Regions from separate parts of the Brenneria sp. L3-3C-1 genome, predicted to be linked through region 1. Evidence: riboswitches for the same ligand, from Rfam matches in the RefSeq annotation. Region 1 holds a riboswitch; the other holds the start of a gene.
The links. A riboswitch is a leader RNA that binds a small molecule or an ion and turns the genes downstream of it on or off. The one in region 1 is predicted to bind thiamine pyrophosphate.

Region 1 (4,569 bases):
GGAAAGTATCGACGTAATATAGGGAAAGATAAATTGATGACTTTAGCGTGTGGAGTTCCTCTTTTATGTCTTCCAATCGTCTGCAACAGCAGTTCATCCGCCTATGGCAACGCTTTCAGGGACAGACAACAGAAACGACGCTACAAGAACTGGCGGGCGTATTAAGTTGCTCACGTCGCCATATCCGCTCACTGCTGGGCGCCATGCAGCAGCAGGGCTGGCTTATCTGGCAGGCGGAAGCGGGGCGCGGAAAACGATCGCTGCTCACCTTTATCTACACCGGGCTGGCGCTGCAACAGCAGCGGGCTGAAGACTTGCTGGAGCAGGATCGCATCGATCAACTGGTACAACTGGTGGGTGATAAAGAAACCGTGCGCCAAATGCTGCTGGCGCATCTGGGCCGCAGTTTCCGGCAAGGGAAACATATTCTGCGTATTCTTTATTATCGTCCGCTGCGTAATCTGTTGCCGGGTTCAGCCCTCCGGCGCTCGGAAATGCACATTGCCCGGCAAATTTTCAGCGGACTGACTAATATAAATGAGGAAAATGGGGAACTAAAACCCGATTTGGCGCATCACTGGCAAAGGCTGGAACCGCTGCGCTGGCGATTCTATTTACGCCCTTCCATTCGTTTTCACCACGGGCGGGAACTGACGATGGACGATGTCATCAGTTCGCTTACCCGGCTGACCACCATGCCATTGTTTGCCCATATCGAAAAAGTCACCTCGCCAATGCCTTTTGTGATTGATGTGCAACTGAGCAGCGCCGATTATTGGCTACCGTGGCTGCTTGGCAGCGTGCCGGCCATGATCCTGCCGCAGGAATGGCAAACCCTCCCCGATTTTGCCAGACGCCCCATCGGCACCGGCCCATACGCGGTGGTGTACAATAACAACAGTCAACTGAAGATAAGCGCCTTTGACGACTATTTCGGTTACCGGGCGCTGATTGATGAAGTCAATATCTGGGTACTCCCCGATGCCTCAGATGAGGTGCCGGTCTCGGTACAGCTCCAGTCGGATGACTCCGCCTATGACAAGCAGGAAAGCCGAATGGAAGAAGGCTGCTATTTTCTGCTGTTTGATCAGCGTTCTCCGCTCGCCGCTAAACCGGAAATTCGCCGCTGGCTCTGGCAAATCCTCAATCCTATCGCCTTGCTCAGCCGTGCCGGTACCCCTCATCAGCGAGACTGGTCACCCGCCTACAGCCTGCTGCCGCGCTGGCATCACCATCAGCAGGGCGAGCCGTTGCCGATGCCCCCGGGACTTAGGCAAATCACGCTGACGTTTTATCAGGAGCACCCCGAATACCAGATATTGAGTGACATCATGTCCAGACTGCTGGCGGAGCATGGCGTGAAACTGCATGTTCAAACCGTCAGCTACGAGTCTTGGTATCAGGGCGACGCCGAGAGCGATATCTGGCTCAGTAGCGCCAACTGCTACTTGCCGTTGGAGTTTTCGCTGTTCGCCATGCTGTACGAACTGCCGCTGCTGCAACACTGCCTGAGCGAAGATCTGCATTATGATGCTAGCCTGTGGCGCAGCAAAGCGCTGCCAATGGCGGAGTGGTGCGAAAAACTGGTCAGCAGCGGTCAGATGCACCCACTGCTGCATCATTGGCTGCAACTTCAGGGACAACGCAGTATGCGAGGTGTCCGCATGAACACTCTCGGCTGGTTTGACTTCAAATCCGCCTGGTTCGCGCCGCCGGAAAACTGAGAACCTTTCGCTACCCGCCGGAACGCTCTACAATAGGCCGTTCTCAACGGGGTGCGGAAAACGTTTGACGCGTTTTTTCGCTGAGAAAACACCCGTCGAACCTGATCCGGCTAATACCGGCGAAGGGATTTGAGAGTGTTCTCCGCTGACTCAAAGTCCTTTGCCACCCCATGATCCTCAGGAGTGCAAAGTGTTAAATACGTCATTATTAAAACATTCAGCCGCCATGCTGAAAAAAATCCTGCCTTGCCTGCTATTGGTGTCAATACCGGCGTTCGCCAAACCGGCACTTACGATCTATACCTACGACTCTTTCGCCTCTGAATGGGGACCCGGCCCGGTGATCAAAACCGCTTTTGAGAAAGAGTGTGAATGCGAACTGAACTTTGTGGCGCTGGAAGATGGCGCGTCATTGCTGAACCGCCTGCGTATGGAAGGGAAAAACAGCAAAGCGGATATCATTCTGGGGCTGGATAATAACCTGTTGCAGGCGGCGGAACAGACCGGGCTATTTACCCAACATCATATCGACACCACCGCGGCGGTAAATGTCCCCGGCGGCTGGAGCAATACGACGTTTGTTCCCTATGACTACGGCTATTTCGCATTTGTTTACAACCGGGAAAAGCTGAAGAATCCCCCCAAAAGCCTGCACGAACTGATCGACAGCACTGAGCCGTGGAAAGTGATCTATCAGGATCCGCGCACCAGTACCCCGGGCCTGGGTCTGCTGCTGTGGATGCAGCAAGTGTACGGCGAGCAGGCGCCCCAGGCGTGGCAGAAACTGGCGAAAAAAACCGTTACCGTCACGAAAGGCTGGAGTGAAGCCTATGGTTTGTTCCTGAAAGGCGAGGCCGATTTGGTGCTGAGCTACACCACCTCGCCGGCCTATCACCTCATTGAAGAGAAAAACGACCACTACGCCGCCGCAAACTTCAGCGAAGGGCATTACCTGCAAGTTGAGGTCGCCGGGCAACTTGCCGCCAGCAAAAACCCAGAACTGGCAAAACGTTTTATGCAGTTTATCCTGACCCCGACGTTCCAGCAGGCAATCCCCACCACCAACTGGATGTATCCGGTGATCAAGACCGATCTGCCGGCGGGCTTCGCCGCCCTTGCCGTACCGGAGAAAGCATTGCAATACAGCGCGCAACAGGTTGCAGAACAGCGGAATAACTGGATCCAGGCATGGCAACGCGCAGTCAGCCGCTGACTGCCGGAAGTCTGTGGCCGGGATTGCTGGCCACCGCGCTGTTAATTTCGGTGGCCGCGCTGGCTTTCGGCGCGCTGTGGCTACAGGCGCCGGAGAACCAGTGGCAAGCCTTATGGCATGACAGCTACCTGTGGCATGTCATCCATTTTACGTTTTGGCAGGCGTTTTTGTCCGCCCTGCTGTCTACCTTGCCGGCGATCTTCCTCGCCCGAGCTCTTTATCGCCGCCGTTTCCCCGGCCATCGCTGGCTATTGCGGCTATGTGCCATGACGCTGGTATTACCGGTGCTGGTGGCGGTTTTCGGCCTGCTGAGCGTGTATGGGAGACAGGGCTGGCTGGCCGCATTACTGGGTTTTCTCGGCCTTCCCTATCCCTTTTCTCCCTACGGCTTGCAGGGCATATTGCTGGCGCATATTTTTTTCAACCTGCCGCTGGCGACCCGCCTGCTGCTACAGTCGCTGGAAGGCATTGCGACGGAACAGCGCCAGTTGGCCGCCCAGTTGGGCATGAACGGCTGGCAGTCTTTTCGGATTGTCGAATGGCCCTGGCTACGCCGACAAATTCCGCCGACGGCGGCCCTGATTTTTATGCTGTGCTTTGCCAGCTTCGCCACCGTTCTATCCCTCGGCGGCGGCCCGCAGGCCACCACCATCGAGCTGGCGATTTATCAGGCCTTAAGCTTTGATTACGATCCGTCGCGCGCCGCGCTGCTGGCGCTGATCCAGATGATTTGCTGCCTGGGGCTGGTTCTGTTGAGCCAGCGGCTGGGACGTATCTTGCCGGTGGGCAGCACCCGGCAGTTGGCGTGGCGTAATCCGCAGGACAGCCTGTTCAGCCGGGTATGCGACAGCCTACTGATTGGCGCGGCGCTGTTATTGATCGTGCCGCCGCTGCTGGCCGTGGTCATAGACGGCGTCAACCGCTCGCTGTTCACCGTATTGCAGCAGCCCACGCTATGGAAAACGCTGTTCACTTCGTTACGTATTGCGTTGGCCGCCGGCGTTATCTGCATCATCCTGACCATGATGCTGTTATGGAGCAGCCGGGAACTGAAGTTGCGCCAGAAGCCGCTATACGGTCAGTTGATGAATCTGAGCGGCATGCTGATCCTCGCCATGCCCGGTATCGTGCTGGCAACCGGTTTTTTCCTGTTGCTCAACAATACCGTGGGATTACCTGAATCTCCTTATGGACTGGTGGTGATGACCAACGCGCTGATGGCGATCCCCTATGCGATCAAGGTACTGGAGAACCCAATGATTGATATCGCGGAACGGTATAATCAACTCTGCCTGTCGCTGGATATCCGGGGTTGGCGGCGGTTGAAAATTATTGAGTTACCCGCGTTGAAACAGCCATTGGCTCAGGCGTTGGCATTTGCCAGCGTGCTTTCTATCGGTGATTTTGGCGTGATTGCCTTGTTCGGCAATGAGCAGTTCCGCACCTTGCCTTTTTATCTTTATCAGCAGATTGGCGCCTATCGCAGCGCCGATGGCGCCGTTACCGCACTGTTACTGATGTTGCTGTGCTTCACCCTGTTCACTCTGATTGAAAAACTGGCGGATCGTGATGATCTTTCTCGATAAACTGACCTACCTCTACCAGCAGATGCCGATGTGCTTCGACCTCAAC
Region 2 (4,569 bases), on a different contig from region 1:
CCGCCGGCATATTCACTGACTATTATTAGAGGACATTGCGCATCCGGCCGTCCTGAAATACCGAATATGGAGAACACTATGGTTCAACCCCCTGCCACTCTGCTAATTCTGAATGGAAAAAGTGCAGGTAATGAGGAGCTTCGTCAGGCAGTCGAGCAGTTACGTCAGGACGGATACGTACTGCATGTCAGAGTGACCTGGGAGTTTGGTGATGCGCGGCGCTATGTAGAAGAAGCGGTGCGGTTAAAAGTCGGCAATATCATCGCCGCCGGAGGCGACGGCACCATCAATGAAGTGGCCGGCACGTTGGCGGTTCAACCTGAGGCGATGCGCCCGTGTCTGGGCATTATTCCGCTGGGCACCGCCAATGATTTCGCCACCAGCTGTCAGATTCCGGTTGAAATTCACCGTGCGCTGACGCTGGCCATCAAAGGCAGGCCGACCGCCATTGATTTAGCCGTCGTCAATAACGAACACTATTTCATCAACATGGCGACCGGCGGATTCGCTACCCGCATTACCACAGAAACCCCGGCAAAAATGAAAGCCGCGCTGGGCGGCGCATCTTATATTCTGCACGCGCTGCTGCGTATGGATATGCTGCAAGCCGAACGCTGTGAAATCCGCGGCCCGGATTTTAGCTGGTCGGGCGATACGCTGGTCATCGCGGTGGGTAACGGCCGCCAGGCCGGCGGCGGTCAACTGCTTTGCCCGGAGGCCTTGGTAAATGACGGCCTGTTGGAACTGAGCGTGTTGTCGGCGCAAGAACTGTTGCCCAATATGTTACAGGCGTGGTTTACCGGCAATAAAAACCAGAATATGATTTCGGCCACTCTGCCCTGGCTGGAAATTACCGCCCCGGACGATATGACGTTCAATCTGGACGGCGAACCGCTGAAGGCAAAACGTTTTCATATCGAAATTGTCCCGGCGGCCATCCAGTGCCGTTTACCGCCGCAGTGCGCGTTACTGGGATGAGTCGGCCCAGCCGGCCCCCTTTAGCAAGGGGAAAGTTGGCGGGTCAGCTATTCGCGCTTCAGACGATTGCTGTTCGCCAGATACAACGTCACCACCAGCAAGAGAATCGAAGCGGCATAAATCAGCGTATCCAGCGGATTTTTGTGATCGACGATAATCAGCCGGATAATCGCCGTGATGCCGATATAAACGAAATAACGCAGCGGGAAATGATAACCCGACTGAAAATACTTCACGATCAACGCAATAAACTCAAAATACAGAAAGTAAATAACGATACTTTCAATCATCTGATAAGACGACTCTTTCTCGCTGGTAATCAACAGCAATTTCGCCAGATGATAGGTTTCCTTCCCCAGAAAGATCACCAGAATGGTGGCCAATATCAGCAATCCAATATTGAGTATCGTCTGGAGTCCGTTTGAAACCTTAATGCTACGTGTTGAACCCGCCATACTCACTCCCTTACGCCCGATAGGCGACCCTAAGGCCCGTTGCCATGTTTTGCTGCCGACAGGTTATCACCCTTATCCCTGATGAGGGAGACAACCTGCTTATTAGTAAGCAAATTTACCGGGCCGACGCCAGCATATCGGCGTCCTTTTCCTCCCTGGCTTTAGACGCCGACAACATGACTCACCACCAGCGATGGAAATGATGTACCGGCCCGATACCCTGCCCCACTTCCAGCGAATCAGCCTGCTGTAATGCCTGTTGCAGATAATCTTTCGCTGCTTTCACCGTGCTCTCCCACGAATCATGTCGCGGCCGCAAAGCGGCCAGCGCGGCGGATAACGTGCACCCGGTGCCGTGCGTATGCCGGGTTTTGACGCGAGGAGAAGTAAAACGGCGCGGCGCGGCGTTTTGGCTGAACAGCCAGTCCGGGCTTTCCTCCTCGCTCAAGTGCCCGCCTTTCATCAACACCGCCTGACACCCCATCGCCAACAGCGCCTCACCCTGCTGGCGCATTTCCCGTTCGTTATCTGCCGGCGCGCAGTCAAGCAGGGCCGCCGCTTCCGGTAGATTGGGGGTAATGATGGAGACCCGCGGCAACAGTAAACGGCGGATCGACGCCACCGCATCAGGCGACAACAGCGGATCGCCGCTTTTCGCCAGCATTACCGTATCCAGCACCACATAAGGCACTGCGTAATGACCTAAACGCTCGGCCACCGCCTCGACAATATCAGCCTGCGCCAACATCCCAATCTTGGCGCTGTCGATACGCACATCGCTCAATACCGAATCCAGTTGAGCCGTCACAAACGCCGGTTCAATCCGGTAGACCGACTGAACGCCCCGCGTATTTTGCGCCACCAGCGCGGTAATCACCGTAGTGCCGTAGGCTTCCAGCGCCGAGAACGTTTTCAGGTCGGCCTGAATTCCCGCCCCGCCGCTGGGATCGGTGCCGGCAATCGTTAACGCATTGATTCGCTTCATGCCAGATCCTCCGCGCGCAGATGATAGAGTTGGTCAAGAAACGCGGGGATAAAACTACCCGGCCCCTGAGACTGTCTTGATGCCTGTTCGCCCGCTCGCGACATCACACGGCAGGCCGTCGCCACATGCTGTAGCCGGTCGCCGTTCAGCGCGCAGAAAGCGGCAACCACGGCGGATAAGGCACAGCCGGTTCCCACCACGCGGGTCATGATGCTATCCCCGCCGCTAATCGCCCAGTCACGCTCACCATCCGTGACGTAGTCCACCTCGCCGGTGACCGCAACCACCGTAGCGATACGGCGCGCCAGCTCACGCGCCGCCGACAGCGCCGTAAACGAATCATTGGTGCTGTCCACGCCTCGCCCCTGCGTATTCAGCCCGGACAACGCCATAATTTCTGACGCATTACCGCGGATGGCCGCCGGTTTAAGCCGCAGCAGTTCACGGGCAAATTCAGTACGAAACGTCAGTCCGCCAACCGCAACCGGATCGAGCACCCACGGCGTCCCCGCCTGATTGGCGCTATTCACGGCCGCCAACATGGCCTTTGCGCGATCGCGCTCCAGCGTGCCGACGTTAATCAGCAGCGCATCGGCCAACGCGCTGAACTGTGCGGCTTCCGCGGGATCCACGACCATTGCCGGAGAGGCGCCTAACGCCAGTAAGACATTCGCCGTAAATGACTGTACGACATCGTTGGTCAGGCAGTGTACTAAAGGAGACGACACATAAAATTGCGTCAGCGACGCCGCCGCATGAGCAGCGGGTAAAGCGACAGGTTGAACGTTCATGATCCCCCCAACCGGCGAAGAAGACGGCAACCGGTCGGCGTACCGTGACTTCCCTCCGCTGGCATTATCCAGTTCAGGTAATACGGGTAATTTCTCAGCCCCAACGGGCACCCCGAGTCATTGATATCAAAATATTAACGCGCACAGACGGCACGGCCATCTGTCAGACACAGTATGTCCAACAAAGCGGGAAACAACAATCCATCCCCGGAGGCTTTTTTCGCCATCAGGCTGTTTTAGCCGCCCAGACAGGCAGCTACCTATCCACCGCTTCCCGCCAGAAACTAACAAATAACCGGGTAAATACCGGTAAAAAACAGGTGTACTCACCAGCGGGCAACCCCCCAATAAGTTTCTTAATCATTAAATTAATGTAAATGTTTTGGTTTCCCCCAGAAACAACAGGGTATTGTGATAGCGTTCACAGACTTTTAGAGATATTTGGAAGCATGAAAAAATCGGATCGTTTTTCGAATGTTCAAATAGCACTGCACTGGGGAGTATTTCTCCTGGTTATCGTCACCTATGCCACGATAGAGTTGCGTGGTCTGGCCCCGAGGGGATCGCTGGCCCGTCAGATTGTTATAGGCGCGCATTTCAGTTGCGGCTTTGCCATTTTGTTGTTGATGGTCGCCAGGCTGATTTATAAATTTACCCATCCGGCGCCAGCCATTGTGCCGCCGCCGGCCCTCTGGCAGCGTTACCTTGCCAACCTGTCACATTTTCTAATCTATGCGCTTTTTCTGGTCTTGCCGGTGCTGGGGTTATTATCACGCTATCTGCGCGGCAACGACTGGGCTATTTTTGGCATTGGTATGCCGGTCGCGTCGCCCGCCAATATCGAACTGGCGCGAAGCTTGATCGATCTTCACGAAACGCTGGCCCCGCTGGGATATTGGCTGATCGGATTACATGCGGCGGCAGCGTTGTTCCACCATTATTTCTTACGTGACAATACGTTGCTAAGAATGATGCCGGCCAAAAAAGATCGCTCCGCCACATAACCGTTTTGTTCGTCCGATATCCGCCAGGGCAACCTCGGCGGATACAAACCACGCCACTCGCTCCCTAATCCCGGAATGCAACCGCCGCCCCGACTACCGCTGGGTTTCCGCGATCTTTGCTTTCAATCCTTAACCGCGCGTTCTCCGTGTCTCCCCACCCACTCGTCCCGCCGTTATCAAAACGTCTTGACTTGATTGTCACAACATGATTTCTTTGAACCAATTTCAGATTGGAACGAACCAATGAATAAAACGTTAGAAAAAAAAGCGACAGAGAATTCAAATTACGCGCTGGAGCGACTGCGCGAACTGCTGAGCGAGAGCGCCATTGAACCCGATGGGAAACTGCCGACGGA

Region 2: linked by a shared signal. The riboswitch ahead of thiM (hydroxyethylthiazole kinase) and the one ahead of thiB (thiamine ABC transporter substrate binding subunit) in region 1 are both predicted to bind thiamine pyrophosphate.

What each region holds. Positions count from the first base shown of each region.
Region 1 covers NZ_JAEMHF010000006.1:129,836-134,404, reverse strand. Annotated here, with positions in the region: gene sgrR (HTH-type transcriptional regulator SgrR) at 66-1,724, shown strand; TPP riboswitch at 1,762-1,870, shown strand; gene thiB (thiamine ABC transporter substrate binding subunit) at 1,951-2,937, shown strand; gene thiP (thiamine/thiamine pyrophosphate ABC transporter permease ThiP) at 2,913-4,523, shown strand; gene thiQ (thiamine ABC transporter ATP-binding protein ThiQ) at 4,507-4,569, shown strand, end outside.
Region 2 covers NZ_JAEMHF010000015.1:17,223-21,791, reverse strand. Annotated here, with positions in the region: gene yegS (lipid kinase YegS) at 79-978, shown strand; gene psiE (phosphate-starvation-inducible protein PsiE) at 1,026-1,433, opposite strand; gene thiD (bifunctional hydroxymethylpyrimidine kinase/phosphomethylpyrimidine kinase) at 1,615-2,418, opposite strand; gene thiM (hydroxyethylthiazole kinase) at 2,415-3,209, opposite strand; TPP riboswitch at 3,243-3,334, opposite strand; gene cybB (cytochrome b561) at 3,659-4,213, shown strand; gene JG725_RS19300 (FadR/GntR family transcriptional regulator) at 4,457-4,569, shown strand, end outside.